Regions from separate parts of the Bacillus sp. SSR7 genome, predicted to be linked through region 1. Evidence: riboswitches for the same ligand, from Rfam matches in the RefSeq annotation. Region 1 holds a riboswitch; the other holds the start of a gene.
The links. Region 1 has a riboswitch for lysine ahead of AC0NJG_RS24900 (amino acid permease). Riboswitches for the same ligand answer to the same signal wherever they lie in the genome.
Positions count from the first base shown of each region.

Region 1 (7,769 bases):
TTTTGATAAAAAGTCGGCGTCATCTTAAGTAAATGGCCCATAAATTTAGAGCGCATCGTCTTCTCCAGTACGAATGCACCACCAAACAATTGATGTTGCCATACGAAAGTGAGGCCATATCCAACTATTGTAACCCCAATTAAAATAAGAATAGACTGCATAATTGCTTCGTTCGTTAACGTTCCTGTTTTTATATTATCAATCGTAACCCCTAACACTTTCGGGGGAATAACTTCAACTATATTCACAATTAAAAGAGCTCCAATGGCGATACTATATCTCTTCCAATGCTCTTTAAAAAACCACTTTAACTTTAGTAATACTGAAAACAATGTAATCTCTCCCTTCTCGTTCTCGTTTACCTCTCATTTCTCTATCCACTATCCAGACCCATCACATTTACATTTCGTAGCCCATACAATCTCATCACATTTTTCCACCTTCCAAAGTTTTATTTAATAACATGGAAAATAAACAAAAAAAAGCATACCGCCGCTTGACGATATGCACAAAAATGCATAAAAGCGTACGTTACGATATACGCAACGTACGCTTCTTATAAGACAAAGATGCCCTATATATCCGCACGGGTTGCGTAATGATATAAATGTTTTCTGCCATTTAACAGAGCTAAGCCCTTTACATTTACGATTACAATCATTACGCACACCCCCTTCATTTATTTTCCATTTATAATCTTATAACTTTATTGAGTATTCTGTCAATTGTTTTTTTACACATGGAATAAAAATATATGATGCATCATTTTGAAATAAGAGAATGTTCTGCAAGAAAGGGCATACAAAATAAAAAAGGAATAAGAAATCGTTTTCACAAACATTTCATTTGAAAAATGTTATCAAACCCCCTACAATCACCTTATACTCACTCTTACAAGTTGCTATTTTAGGAGGACTAATCATGACAACTAGCAATACGTACAAATTTTATTTAAATGGAGAATGGAGAGAAAGCTCTTCAGGAGAAACAATCGAAATTCCATCTCCATACTTACACGAAGTAATTGGACAAGTACAAGCAATTACTCGCGGAGAAGTAGATGAAGCAATTGCATCTGCAAAAGAAGCTCAAAAATCATGGGCGGAAGCTTCTCTACAAGATCGCGCAAAGTATTTATATAAATGGGCTGATGAGCTCGTAAATATGCAAGATGAAATTGCCGATATCATTATGAAAGAAGTCGGTAAAGGATATAAAGATGCGAAGAAAGAAGTTGTTCGTACAGCTGACTTCATTCGTTACACGATCGAAGAAGCTTTACATATGCACGGAGAAAGCATGATGGGCGATAGCTTCCCTGGCGGAACGAAATCGAAACTTGCAATCATCCAACGCGCACCACTTGGTGTTGTATTAGCAATCGCACCATTTAACTACCCAGTAAACTTATCTGCTGCAAAACTTGCACCAGCATTAATTATGGGTAACGCTGTTATTTTCAAACCAGCCACTCAAGGTGCAATTAGCGGTATTAAAATGGTTGAAGCACTTCATAAAGCTGGTCTTCCAAAAGGCCTTGTAAACGTAGCTACAGGACGCGGTTCTGTAATTGGTGACTACTTAGTAGAACACGAAGGTATCAATATGGTATCGTTCACAGGTGGTACAAACACAGGTAAACATTTAGCGAAAAAAGCTGCAATGATTCCACTTGTATTAGAACTTGGTGGTAAAGACCCTGGTATCGTTCGTGAAGATGCTGACTTACAAGATGCTGCAAACCATATCGTAAGCGGTGCATTCTCTTACTCTGGTCAACGTTGTACAGCTATTAAACGTGTACTTGTACATGAAAACGTAGCGGACGAGCTTGTTGGCTTATTAAAAGAACAAGTAGCTAAACTATCAGTTGGATCTCCAGAACAAGACAGCACAATCGTTCCATTAATCGACGACAAGTCTGCTGACTTCGTTCAAGGTTTAGTTGACGACGCTGTTGAAAAAGGTGCTACGATCGTTATCGGTAACAAACGTGAGCGTAACTTAATTTACCCAACATTAATCGACCACGTAACAGAAGAAATGAAAGTTGCTTGGGAAGAGCCATTCGGCCCAATCCTTCCAATCATCCGCGTTTCTTCAGATGAACAAGCAATTGAAATTGCTAACAAATCAGAGTTTGGCTTACAAGCAAGTGTCTTCACAAAAGACATTAACAAAGCATTTGCAATTGCTAACAAAATCGAAACTGGTTCTGTTCAAATTAACGGACGCACAGAGCGCGGCCCTGACCACTTCCCATTCATCGGTGTAAAAGGTTCAGGTATGGGCGCACAAGGTATTCGTAAGAGCCTTGAGTCTATGACACGTGAAAAAGTAACTGTATTAAACTTAGTTTAATCTTATACAAAGAAGCTGATCTAAAATTAGATCAGCTTCTTTTCTATATAGATACTTCCCAAAAACGAAGTATTTCGTTCTACTTCCGATTTGGTTTTCCAAATCGAACTAAAACATGCCATAATAATTTTAATTCCTGAAGCACTTCTTCATAAGTTCCACGATCACTCCAAGATAATGGATTGCGTTTCAAATCCGCTACAGCAGAACCGATTATATTTGCATCGATACAATGATTCCGTGCAATGCGTCTTGCTAAAGATGGCATTTTTGAACCTCTAAAATCCATTGGAACGTCGTCTACCATAAGTACAAAACCTGTGTGCCAATACAAATCAATAGCATACTTCAGGCAAATTTCTTCTAAAGTTCTTCCTACATCCATACCCTTAAATGAAGGATCTACAACAAGAGCTTCCACGTCTTCTTTAAGAGAAATCTCTCCATGAATCTGCGCTTCAATATAATGATTAAGATTACGGGCTGGCTCTTTGCTTACTAAATCTATAAACGGCCTTTCCAGGTTAGCCAGTAAATGATTAACTAATCTTGTTGGAGTCAAATTCCCTTCACCAATTGCAAAATCTCTTACAAATGTCTCTTCCAAAAGAGCAGCTAAAATCATATCAAACTCCTCATAAGTCCCCTTTTCTTTTGGATCTTGATGCGAATCTAAATACGTATATGTAGAGCGATAAGAAACTTTTGGAGATAAGAGAAAGTAACATGATCCAAAACGCGGAGCAGGCCCATCTGGATGTAACATCAAATTTAGCGCTCCATACTTTGGCCGTTGATTATTCGTTACCCCCTCCAATTGATATGCCCCTCCAAATATTCTCTTTTCCCAAAGGTCACGTTCACCACCCGGATAAGCAGACACACTTCCATTAGATAGCAATGTTTCAAACTGACTTTTATATATTCCTTGTTCAAACAACGCTTCAGCAACACTTTTCATACTCGAATCGAGTCTGTCTGGATGAAAGTGTAAAGCGATCCTTGCATGAGATTTTAAGTTAGCGACAGCTTCTTCAAATATTTCATCTGTAATATTACACATGTTAAGTATATGATTAATTGTTGCTTTAGCCTCACGTTTTTCGTTCTCTGCATATTTTGAAATATACTCTAAAGCAAATAATTGAGACCTTGATAATTCCATAATCCAATCTCCCCTTTAATTGAAATGCCCTTAATCCTTTCAATTAAAAGTGCATTTTTTCCTTCTTATGCAACTAACCTAATTTATTGAACAAAAAGTACTTTAATACAGTCTAATTACAGATGCGAGCATTCTTTACGGGTACATCCACACATTCTACAGAAATTTGATACCCTAGCCATCGCTCAGCAATATGTTCAAATGAAGAAACAGAGCCTGTTGTAAAAAATCGATGCTTCGGATTCAGATTATCAGACAAAATTCCTTTGTGCTGTAAAATTGTGCTTAACTCTATCGCTGTTTCTTCTGCAGAACTAATAATCGTTACATCTTCTCCTAGTTCCTTTTTAATATAGGACTCTAAAAGTGGATAATGCGTACAACCAAGAATTAGCGTATCTATATCTTCTTTCGTTAATGGCAGTAAAGCTTGTTTCACTTGCTCGGTTACATATGCTGTATCTTCTAATTGATTTTCTACAACTGTAGCTAAGGTCGGGCACGCATGACTATGCACTTTCAAATATGTATCAAGCTCATGCAATGCTTTTTCGTACATATTAGATTTTATCGTACCTACAGTTCCAATTACTCCGATTTTCCCTTTCTTCGTTACTTTAATTGCCGCTCTTGCTCCCGGATGTATAACGCCAATAACTGGAATAGAAAGTGCTTCTTGCAGCGCAGTCAATGCAGCAGCTGCAGCAGTATTACATGCTACAACTAGAGCTTTTAACGGAAACTGTTTGAGAAAATCAACCATTTCAAATACGAAAGATTGTACCTCTTCTACACTTCTTGGCCCATACGGACAACGCTCATTATCACCAATATAATAAATGCTCTCTTTAGGCAATTGTCTTATAATTTCGCTCGCAACTGTTAATCCCCCAACTCCCGAATCTAATACACCTATTACTGAATGTTTATGACATACAGACATATACTTCATCCCCTTTTCAATCTTCTAGCGCCAATAACATTTATTATATTATGAAAATTCAATATTACATAATAATCCCTCCTTACTTTTAATCACAAACTCTTCTCTATAATCTGATTATTAATATATCCATTGACGTATAAAAATTCATTTGTTACTCTTAAATACGTTAATTTAATATTTAAATCCTCATTCGTATCTCGGTGAGGTAGAGGTTGCAATCATTAAGAGTATCATTTCCGGAGATGTAGTGGCATTGATGAAGGAATGAGAAAGGAATGGTTGCCGAAGTAAGTTGTGTCCACCATGCACACTTGCTGGGTCTGCATTTAATAAGTGCAGAACTGTCACAAACGTTTCGTTTGTGGAGAGCTATCGAGAGGTATGTCGTGGGTTTCTTATAAGATAGAAAGCATGTAGCGGCAAATTACGTGCTTTTTTTGTTTTGTTTGGGACTTCTCTTCCTGACTCAGGAAGACATACATATCTCCTCGCTTGACTTGGTTATACTAACTTTGGAGGTATTTTCTATGCAACAAAAAAAATGGGGCTTTTGGGTACTCACAGCTTTCGTTGTCGGTAACATGGTTGGTGCTGGTATTTTCATGGTGCCAAGTACGTTGGCACAAACAGCAAGCCCTCTCGGTGTCACTTTAGCTTGGTTAACAACAGGGTTTGGTGTTTTAATGCTAGCTCTTGTTTTCGGTAATTTAGCAATTCGTCGTCCTGATTTAACGACAGGACCACAAAGTCATGCATATGCTTTATTCTCAACACCAAAAAAGAAAAAAATGGCTGGTTTCAGTATGGTATGGGGATATTGGGTTGCAAACTGGGCAAGTAACGTTGCCATCATTACATCATTTGCGGGATATTTATCACTCTTCTTCCCAATTATGAAAGATACGCGACTACTATTTTCAATCGGTTCGTTTAACGTAGAAGTCGGAAAACTAATTACATTTACGATTTGTTCCATCTTACTTTGGGGAACTCATATTATATTAACAAACGGTGTAAGCGGAGCTGGAAAGCTAAACTTCTTAGCAACAACAACGAAAGTAACTGGATTCCTTTTATTTATTGTCGTTACATTATTTGCATTCGAAGCTTCTAAGTTTGGACAATGGTATACACCGATGATCGATAAATCAGGTGTATCACACGGTCTTCTTTCACAAGTAAATTTAGCTGCTCTTACAACGCTTTGGGCATTTATCGGAATTGAATCCGCGGTTCTTTTATCAAACCGTGCTGTTTCTCCAAAAACGGTAAAACGCGCAACAGTTGCGGGATTACTTATTACAGTTGCGATTTACTTAGGAATTACAATTTTAACAATGGGTGTACTTCACGTCGATAAATTACAAGCTTCTGAACGTCCATTAGCAGACGCACTAAACGCTGCAATGGGTCATGGCGGCGGGAAACTGATGGCATTACTTGCTCTTACTTCCCTGTTCGGTTCTATCTTAGGCTGGATTTTATTAAGCTCAGAAGTACCGTATCAAGCAGCAAAAGAAGGTTTCTTCCCTTCCTTCTTCACAAAAACAAATAAAAAAGGAAGTCCAATTTACTCATTACGATTAACAAACATTATGTCGCAAGTGTTCTTATTCTCAACATTATCAGGAACCATTGCGGAAGCTTATACATTCGTTATTACCGTATCAACACTGGCCTACCTCATTCCATATCTCGTTTCACCAATCTTCCAGTTAAAACTAGTCGCAACTGGTGAAACGTATAAAAATGAAATGCGGGCAAGAATTACAGATGGTATAGTCGCAGTTATCGCACTTTGTTACGCACTATGGGTTATTAAAACGGGTGCATCCGATATAAAAACGTTCCTTCTCGGAATTGGTTTATTCGTAATCGGCTTTGCCTTCTATCCATTAATGAATCGTGATCAGAAAAAAAATAACGAAAAGAAAAACGGGCAAGTTGCATAACGCAATTTGCTCGTTTTTTCTTTTGTAAAACATATATAATAGAACAAAGAGGTGAAAAACATGTCAATTGAATCACTATGGAGCAGCCGCTTCCAACAACATATTCAAAATATCATTACATACTTTGCACGTATGATTAACGGTTTACTATATAGCTTTATCTTTATTTCATGCGTTGGTGCATACTATTATGCTCAGTTTCTAAAAGCATCTCCTTCTAAAGGAATATCTTTACTACTCATAACGGTCGTTCTTACATTCATTATAACGAGATGCCCGATCCGTACCTTTATTCAAAAACCTGACGCTGTCTATTTGCTTGCCTTAGAAGAGAAATTAACATCTTATTTCAAAAAATCTCTTCTATATAATTATATCATTCAGCTTTTTCCATTATTATTTACGTTCCTTATTCTCGTTCCACTTGCCCTGCAATCATTACAAGTAACTGTACCTTTCTTATGTACAATCTTTATCGTTTTAATGATTACGAAAGCTTGGAACATATACATACATTGGATATGGCGCGATAGTCATGAAAAAAACATATGGTTCATTATTCGCATTACTTGTAACGCACTAATTACTTATATGCTGTTTTACTCAGCAAATGTTCTCATATTGGGCGGATTACTCTTACTACTTGCTTTCCTGCTTCTATATACGAAAAAACAGCCTACAAAACGAATACCGTGGGATTACATAATCGAGCAAGAAGAAAAAATGAACGTTCGTTTTTATCAATTTGCTAGCATCTTCACCGATGTTCCGCAACTAAATAAGCAAGTAAATAAAAGAAAATGGCTTACAACTTGGATTGAACCTTTATTACATAAAAAACGAGCAACTTTCTTCTATTTACATACACTAGCATTTTTACGCGGGAATGATTATTTCGGTATATATATTCGCTTAGGGCTAATTGGTGCCTTTGCCTTATATTTTATACCAAACATATACGTAAAAGGCGCTATCTCATATATCGTCCTATATATGATTTCTATGCAGCTCCGTTCCCTGTGGAAATATTTTTCGGGAAATATTATCGTAGCATTATATCCAATTGATACTGAAAAACGAATGAATCAATTTCTTCACTTAATCTTTATATTACTAAGCATTCAGCTCGTTGTATTTTCGAGTGTTATACTCATTGCTACGGGACAATTTTTACATAGCCTTATCGTTATGATTATCGGGTTACTCTGGATCAAATTTATTATTGTACCAAAAACGAAGCAACGCGTTTCTTCGTTTTAACGAAAAAAATTATCTTAAAAGGCAAGGAGAAAATAAATTCTCTCCTTGCCTTTTTTATTTTTCTTCCTCAAACAAGAATCCCCGA
Region 1 covers NZ_JBVVXV010000019.1:19,617-27,385, forward strand. The annotation lists gene AC0NJG_RS24880 (ABC transporter ATP-binding protein) at 1-332, opposite strand, end outside; gene gapN (NADP-dependent glyceraldehyde-3-phosphate dehydrogenase) at 922-2,361, shown strand; gene AC0NJG_RS24890 (DUF3626 domain-containing protein) at 2,441-3,526, opposite strand; gene racE (glutamate racemase) at 3,639-4,469, opposite strand; lysine riboswitch at 4,671-4,852, shown strand; gene AC0NJG_RS24900 (amino acid permease) at 5,000-6,424, shown strand; gene AC0NJG_RS24905 (ABC transporter permease) at 6,485-7,684, shown strand.

Region 2 (7,769 bases), on a different contig from region 1:
ACGTTGACCAATGGGATTGGGAAAAAATCGTTCAAAAAGAATGGCGTACTGTAGATTACTTACAAAAAACAGTACAAACAATTTATGGAATATTCAAAGATTTAGAAGATCACTTATTTGAAAAATATCCGTTCCTTGGAAAGTATTTACCAGAAGAAATTGTTTTCATCACTTCCCAAGAACTAGAAGATAAATATCCAGAATTAACACAGAAAGATCGTGAACATGCAATTGCGAAAGAGCACGGTGCAGTCTTCATTATTGGAATTGGTGATGCACTTCGTTCAGGTGAAAAGCATGATGGACGCGCAGCTGATTATGATGATTGGAAATTAAACGGTGACATCTTATTCTGGCACCCAGTACTACAATCTTCATTTGAATTATCATCAATGGGAATTCGTGTTGATAGTAAATCACTTGATGAGCAGTTAACGAAAACAGGTGAAGACTTCAAACGTGAGTACGATTTCCATAAAGGTATTTTAGAAGACGTACTCCCATTAACAATTGGCGGTGGTATCGGACAATCAAGAATGTGCATGTACTTCTTACGAAAAGCACATATCGGTGAAGTTCAATCTTCTGTATGGCCTGATGATTTACGTGAAGCTTGCAAGAAAGAAAACATTCATCTGTTTTAATAGAAGAGAGAGAATAACTCAAAGAGTTATTCTCTCTTTTTTATTGTGTAAACGAGTGGTTTACAGCAGATTTTACCAATAGTTTCTTTCTTTTTCATCTCCCATTATGTCATAATTTGTTAAAGGAGGGGACGTTATGAGCTTAGGAGAGCAGTTAAAAAAACTACGAGAGTCAAAGGGATTTTCACAAGAGGATGTTGCTAAAAAGATTGGCGTGACGAGGCAGGCGGTATATGAATGGGAAAATGATAAAAGTTATCCGGATATTGATAATTTAATTTTACTAAGTGAAATGTACAATGTTACGCTCGATGAGTTAATAAAAAGGAATCAAAACATTGAAGAAAAAATACATATTGATGAAGAAGATGAGGATTTTGAGAAAGAGAACGAATTTGGTTTTTATATTGGATTTGGTTTGTTAATTATGAGTGCTTTCGTTGAATATGAAAAAATACAGGTGATTGTATTAGGCGTTGCATTATTCATGATGGTATTTTACTCAGATGTGAAGAAAGTTATTTTGAATGAATATAGATCGTTTTTTCATAGAAAAGAGCGATAAAATATAAAATGAGAAGAGTCAGTGATATTTCCTAGGAAAAGGTAAAGCGAATAATTAAATTATTTCATAATGATTTTTGGATGTTAGTGATATGTTAAAGAACTGTTTGGATAGAGTCTTGAAATCTATGTGTAAAATGAAAATATATTTTTAAAAACTCAAACAAGCATAACCACGTTCTGGAGTGAGGACGTGGTTAAAAATATAGTAGTTTCATTTATAATACATTAATTACTTGTTACCGAGTTCTTCCGCTAAACCGATTAAAATCCCTTCGGTTCCACGAATGTAGCAGAGACGGTAAGAGTTCTCGTATTGAACTACTTCACCAACGAGTTGAGCACCATGCTTAGTAGTAAGCCTAGATACCATTTCATCAATGTCTTCAACGGTGAACATGACGCGCAAATAACCGAGGGCATTGACAGGAGCTGTCCGGTGATCTCCTATAGCGGGCGGGGTAAGAAATCGCGAAAGTTCAATTCGGCTATGACCATCTGGAGTCACCATCATAGCAATCTCTACGCACTGCGAACCGAGTCCGGTTACGCGACCAGCCCATTCACCCTCTACAGTGGCGCGCCCTTCGAGTTTTAACCCAATCTCCTCGAAGAAAGAGATTGCATTATCAAGGGATTCTACAACGATGCTAACATTGTCCATTCTGAGTAATTTATTTTTTGACATTGTCTTTATCTCCTTATATGTAAAAGTGTATTATCTAATCATCTTCCTAATTATACTATTAAAAATTACAAATTCCTTTCAAACAAAAACACCTTGTCACAGTTTAGGAAAATATGACAAGGTGTTTTTAAGTATGTCATATAGTATCTTGTTAACAAACAATACCGAGACTTCCTTGCAAAAATATTTCTATCCTGTACTACATTAAATGATCCGATTGTTGTATAGAATTAATTGTATTTTTTTAATGACACATAAATTTTTTGTCACTCTATATAATGCAAACAGCTTTCTATTTTTAATAGGAAGGAAATAGATTCATATAATTTGTTTTAAGTAGTACCGCTGGAAATTAACTCATTTGTACTAAAGGCTCGATTTTCGCCATAAATGATTGATGCAGCGCCTCAACACCTGTCACTAAATGAAGGCGGTCAATAACGACAGACACTTTAATTTCTGATGTACTTACCATTTTAATATGAATATTTTCTTCTTTTAAAGTAGTGAACATATTCGCAGCAACACCTGGATTAGAGACCATACCAGATCCTACAATTGATACTTTTGCTAAATGATTTTCATATTCTACTGATTCATAGTGAAGTGCCTCTTGATTTTGTTCCAATACTTCTAATGTTTCTCTTAAATCATTAGAATGGATGGAGAAGGAGAGATGAACAGTTCCTTCATTTGTAATACTTTGAATGATGATATCTACATTAATATGTGCCGCTGCTAATGTAGAGAAAACAGTTGAAAGTGAACCTTGTTCTAATCCTTTCACTGTGATGCGTGTAATATTATCTTCAAATGCAATACCTTTAACGATTGATTGTTGTTCCATGTTACATTCTCCTTTTACAATTGTTCCGTTTTCTTGTTCCATACTTGAGCGAACTTCTAAAATGACATTATGATTTTTAGCAAACTCAACAGCACGCGGGTGTAATACACCAGCACCGAGGTTTGCAAGTTCTAACATTTCGTCATAAGAAATTTTATCTAATTTATAAGCATCTTTTACAACTCGTGGATCCGTCGTGTATACGCCAGTCACATCTGTGTAAATATCACATTTTTTTGCGTTTAGTGCAGCAGCTAATGCGACAGCAGTTGTATCAGAACCGCCTCGTCCAAGCGTTGTAATTTCAAAATCTTCACTGACTCCTTGGAAACCAGCTACAATAACAATCGTGCCTTTAGTAAGATAAGACTGAATTCGATCTGTATTAATTTCAGTAATCCGTGCACTACTATGTACAGATTCTGTCGTAATACCAGCTTGCCATCCTGTTAATGAAATCGCGTTATACCCTTTTGCTTGTAGTGCCATCGTTAATAATGAAATAGTTACTTGCTCTCCTGTCGATAGAAGCATATCCATTTCGCGTTTACTTGGATTTTCTGTAATTGCGTTAGCAAGTACTACAAGTTCATCTGTACTTTTTCCCATTGCTGAAACGACAGAGACGATACTATGTCCTCGTTCATATTCTTCAATAATTAAATTTGCTACATGTTGAATACGCTCAACACTTCCGACAGAAGTGCCACCAAATTTTTGTACAATCGTTTCCATTGCGAATTCCTTCTTTCATCCATTTTTAAGAATAGATTAGGACATATATAAATCCCAATATTCCTGTAGTTACCAGAGAAAAACAAAAAACACCATCTCAAATAAGTGAGGATGGTGCTGTTACAGGAAAAGGGAAACAGAAAACGGAGCTAATAAAAAAACCGCCAAAAAAGGAATACCATAAAAATGATATCTCTTTTTTGTAGATAGCTCTTCATACGTACACGTCTGTACATATGACAGTTCTGTTTCTATTCGAAAACAGCCCCAATCGATACATACAGAGAAATATATCGATTTCGGCAATACTTCCTTTCATCTAATTTCATAGACATCTCTGTGTCTCCATTAGAATACTCATAAGTATCGCAACCTCTATCTCACGTTTTAGGCGAGAGTGTTTGATTTATGAAGTTGTTGGTAACATTTGTTTTATAATAATTTAAATTTTTTGGGGAATCAAGTGTTTTGTATAAATTTTAAAAATTCTTTCTTTTATGAAAGGAAGTTTGTGAAAAATGTAGCAAAATAAATTTATTGCATGTACATTAAACTTATAGCGCATAGGAGGTGGAAGAATGAAGGGGAAAAAGCCTATTTATGTTTCGGCAGAAATGAATACAACAATGGAAAAATTATGGGAATACACGCAAGAACCACATATACATACAGAATGGGATGCTCGCTTTACTGAAATTTCGTATTTAGAGAAAAAAGAAGGAGAACCGCAGAAGTTTTTATATAAAACAAAAATCGGATTTGGACTTGAAATAGCTGGTGAAGGGGAATCGATAGGTGAAATAAGAAAAGAAACAGGTGAACGGATTTCTTCTTTAAAATTTTGGACAGACAATCAATTATCACTTATTCAAATAGGGCGTGGTTATTGGAAGTATACACCGTGTAAAGAACACATTCATTTTGAGACACAATATGATTATGATACGAGGTTTGGTCGTATAGGGAATGTAATAGATTTCTATATGTTTCGGCCATTATTAGGCTGGGCGACAGCTTGGAGTTTTGATGCTTTAAAATTATGGTTAGAAAAGGGACTTCATCCTAGATTGCTCATTAGAAGAACAATGACATATTGGTTCGTATGTTTTTTATTTGCTTTCGTATGGATGTATCAAGGAATAGTACCGAAACTAGTGTTTACTCATTCAGAAGAAGTAAAAATGTTATATGTGATGATTGGTTCAACTGAACATAGTATTTTTGTACTTAAAATAATTGGATTACTAGAAATTACTTTTGGTGTCCTATGGCTGTTGCCATTTCCAAAACGAAAAGTATTTGTCGTACATATTTTTATGTTAATAGCCTTAACGATAGCGGCAGGATTTACGAATGTCGCAAGCTTTACAGAGCCGTTTAATCCAATTACGTTAAATCTACTTCTAATTGGATTATCGATTGTCGGTTATATAAATAGTACGAATTTGCCAAGTGTAAAAAATTGCAAGAGGAAGAGAAAGGGATAATGTATGGCTAATATGTATGAAAGACTATTAGGGGATTCTTATAAAAAACTTCATCCGAAATTACAGAAACGTTATGAGATTACAGAAGAAAATAGCTTTATTGGAGAAGGAAAGATGGATGAAATTTACGGTGGTTCTTTTTTCGTAAAATTCATATTAAAAATTGCATCGAAGTTTCGAATGTTTTTCTCTGAGAGAGGTAAGGGAGTGCCATTTACAATACATAATACCGCTGAGCGTGATGAACATGGACATGAACTTGTGCGGTGGAATCGTACTTTTTATTTTCATAATAAGAAAAGATATTTTAACGCCGTTATGCAGTTGGATGAAGGGAATAATGAAATTGTAGATTGTTTTGGTGAACCACACATACTTGTTTCTACATTGAATTTTCATATTGATGAGGTGGGGGCAATGCATATTTCCTCAAAGAAACAATGGTTTTACATGTTTGGAAGGAAAGTTCCGTTACCTAGATTCTTATACGGAGAGGCCAACATTGTAGAAAGTTATGATGAAACACTACAATGCTTTCGAATTCATGTACAAGTACGCAATCCATTAATTGGTTCATTATTTTCATATAAGGGAACATTTGTGGAGAGGAAATAAATAATATGAAAAATATAATAGTTGGACTTGTTTGTTATATTGTTTTTCTAATATGTGATTGGTCAAATATAAACCCAGTGGAAGCAATTATTTTATTATCTATGTTGTTATTTATACCGATGTCATTTAGCATCATTGATAAGAAAACAAGAAATGGATCATATGTATTCTTTTATAAATTTGTATCGTTTTTATATCCAATCGCAGCAATTAGTGCAATGCTAGCTTTCGTAACAAGTCACTATTTCTTTGCGCTATTTTGGTTTGTATATACAGGAATTGTCGCGTTATTTGGAGTGAGTAGATTACTAGAAAGAGGATGGAAACCGTTAGAAGAAACGGCAATCGATAGTGCGTTTATTTATTTGTTTTTAGGTGGTTTCTGGTTTTTTGCCTCAGTAGCAAAGATTTCGATTATGCAGTTTACTTCTGACATTGTTCTACTCACAGCTGCACACTTTCATTATTCGGCGTTTCTATTGCCATTATCAGCTGGTTTAATAGGGCGGAAGAAAGAAAAGAGCAGTAAAGTATATGATGCAATTATGTTTATTATAGTCATTTCACCGATGACAGTTGCGATTGGAATTACATACTCAAGGATATTTGAATTTTTTGCAGTGTTCCTATATTTATGTGCTATTTATGGTTATGGGATTTATGTTTGGCGCACGAAATTTAATGCTATCAGCGCAAAGATTCTCCTGATCATATCGTCTAGTACACTCATGGTAACAATTATGTTTTCACTTATATATTCGTATGGGAATTTGAAACATGTAATGACGATTACAATTGCCCAAATGGTTTGGATTCACGGTGTTGTGAATGGAATTGGAGTAGCGTTACCGGCATTTGTCGGCTGGATGATTGAAAAGAGTGTTCCGAACTATAAATATTACGGGAAACCAATGAGCAGATTAAGAGGAAAGGCGACAGTTGGTGAAGCATTTTTACATAACAGAAATGTAATAGATAGTAAGGAATACAACGGTTTAGTTGATAAAATGAATGATTTTCATAGTGAAGCATTTGACGTGACAAAGATACCTTTAAGCATTATTCGGTTTTATGAAAATACAAAAGAGTATGAGTTACAATCGCATATTAAATGGACTCGTTCGTTCCGCCTGTTTGCATTTTGTTATGAGAAAATGAGTAAGCGTGTAGAACAAATACATTTAGGAATGGGCGGCAAGTGGGAAACAATGCACGGCTCTATCATAGGGGTAATGGATGAGAAGGATGGAAGGGAGAATGTAAGAGCTTGGTTAAGAAAAAATGAAGCAGGAGCATCTATTTTTGTAGCTCTTTACTCCAAACATACGTATAAGAATGAGACATATATGAATATCGCATTACCTCTACCATATTCGAATATGACGGGGATTTTAAAATTACGCAATGATCACGACGATTTAATTATTACTAGTAAGCTGAGAGGAAATGGTAAGGGAGATGAGGGAATCTATTTACATACTCGTTTTTTTACAATCCGTTTACCGTTAGCTGAGACGTTTATTATTAAAGAGGTAAAAGGTCAAATGCTAACAGCTCACCATGAAATGTGGATATTCAGAGTTAAGTTTTTAGAAATTGATTATGAGATTAAGAAAATAGAGGAGAAGTAAGAAAAGCTTGGAGAGATTCCAAGCTTTTTTACGTATGGGTAATGGTCATAGCGACTTGTTTATCTAAGTCTTTGTCCCAAACACGTTGAATTTCAAACGTACCTTTTTCAAAAAATAATGGAAATCTTTCTTTAAAACAATCTTGCATAGGAAGATTTAGTGCTGTATCGATTGGTACCCATAATAATTTGCCTTCAGGAGGATTCGAAAGGAGTTCACCTTCAAATGAATCTGTCCAATAGTTAAATACCATATATCGAACATTTTCTTTCGGATTTACATATTCATCTAATCCCTTAAAGGTTAAAGTTGAAACAAGTAATCCAGTTTCTTCTTTTACTTCTCGTTTAGCAGCTTGAACGATACTTTCTGGAAAATCTACTTTTCCTCCGGGAGCGATGTAACCAGGGAAGCCAAGATGATTGGGGCGCTGTATTAACAATACTTTGTTATTCTGCTGAATCATACACATTGTATACATACGGTGCTCTATATCTTTCCAATTGTAGCTCATATGAATCTCTCCTCTTAATAAAATCTTATAGTTTTTAACTATAG
Region 2 covers NZ_JBVVXV010000006.1:281,543-289,311, reverse strand. The annotation lists gene asnA (aspartate--ammonia ligase) at 1-644, shown strand, start outside; gene AC0NJG_RS14445 (helix-turn-helix domain-containing protein) at 781-1,209, shown strand; gene AC0NJG_RS14440 (VOC family protein) at 1,441-1,896, opposite strand; gene AC0NJG_RS14435 (aspartate kinase) at 2,249-3,478, opposite strand; lysine riboswitch at 3,678-3,864, opposite strand; gene AC0NJG_RS14430 (DoxX-like family protein) at 4,057-4,965, shown strand; gene AC0NJG_RS14425 (DUF4166 domain-containing protein) at 4,969-5,580, shown strand; gene AC0NJG_RS14420 (YndJ family protein) at 5,586-7,211, shown strand; gene AC0NJG_RS14415 (NUDIX domain-containing protein) at 7,240-7,725, opposite strand.
Region 2: another riboswitch for lysine. It lies ahead of AC0NJG_RS14435 (aspartate kinase); the one in region 1 lies ahead of AC0NJG_RS24900 (amino acid permease).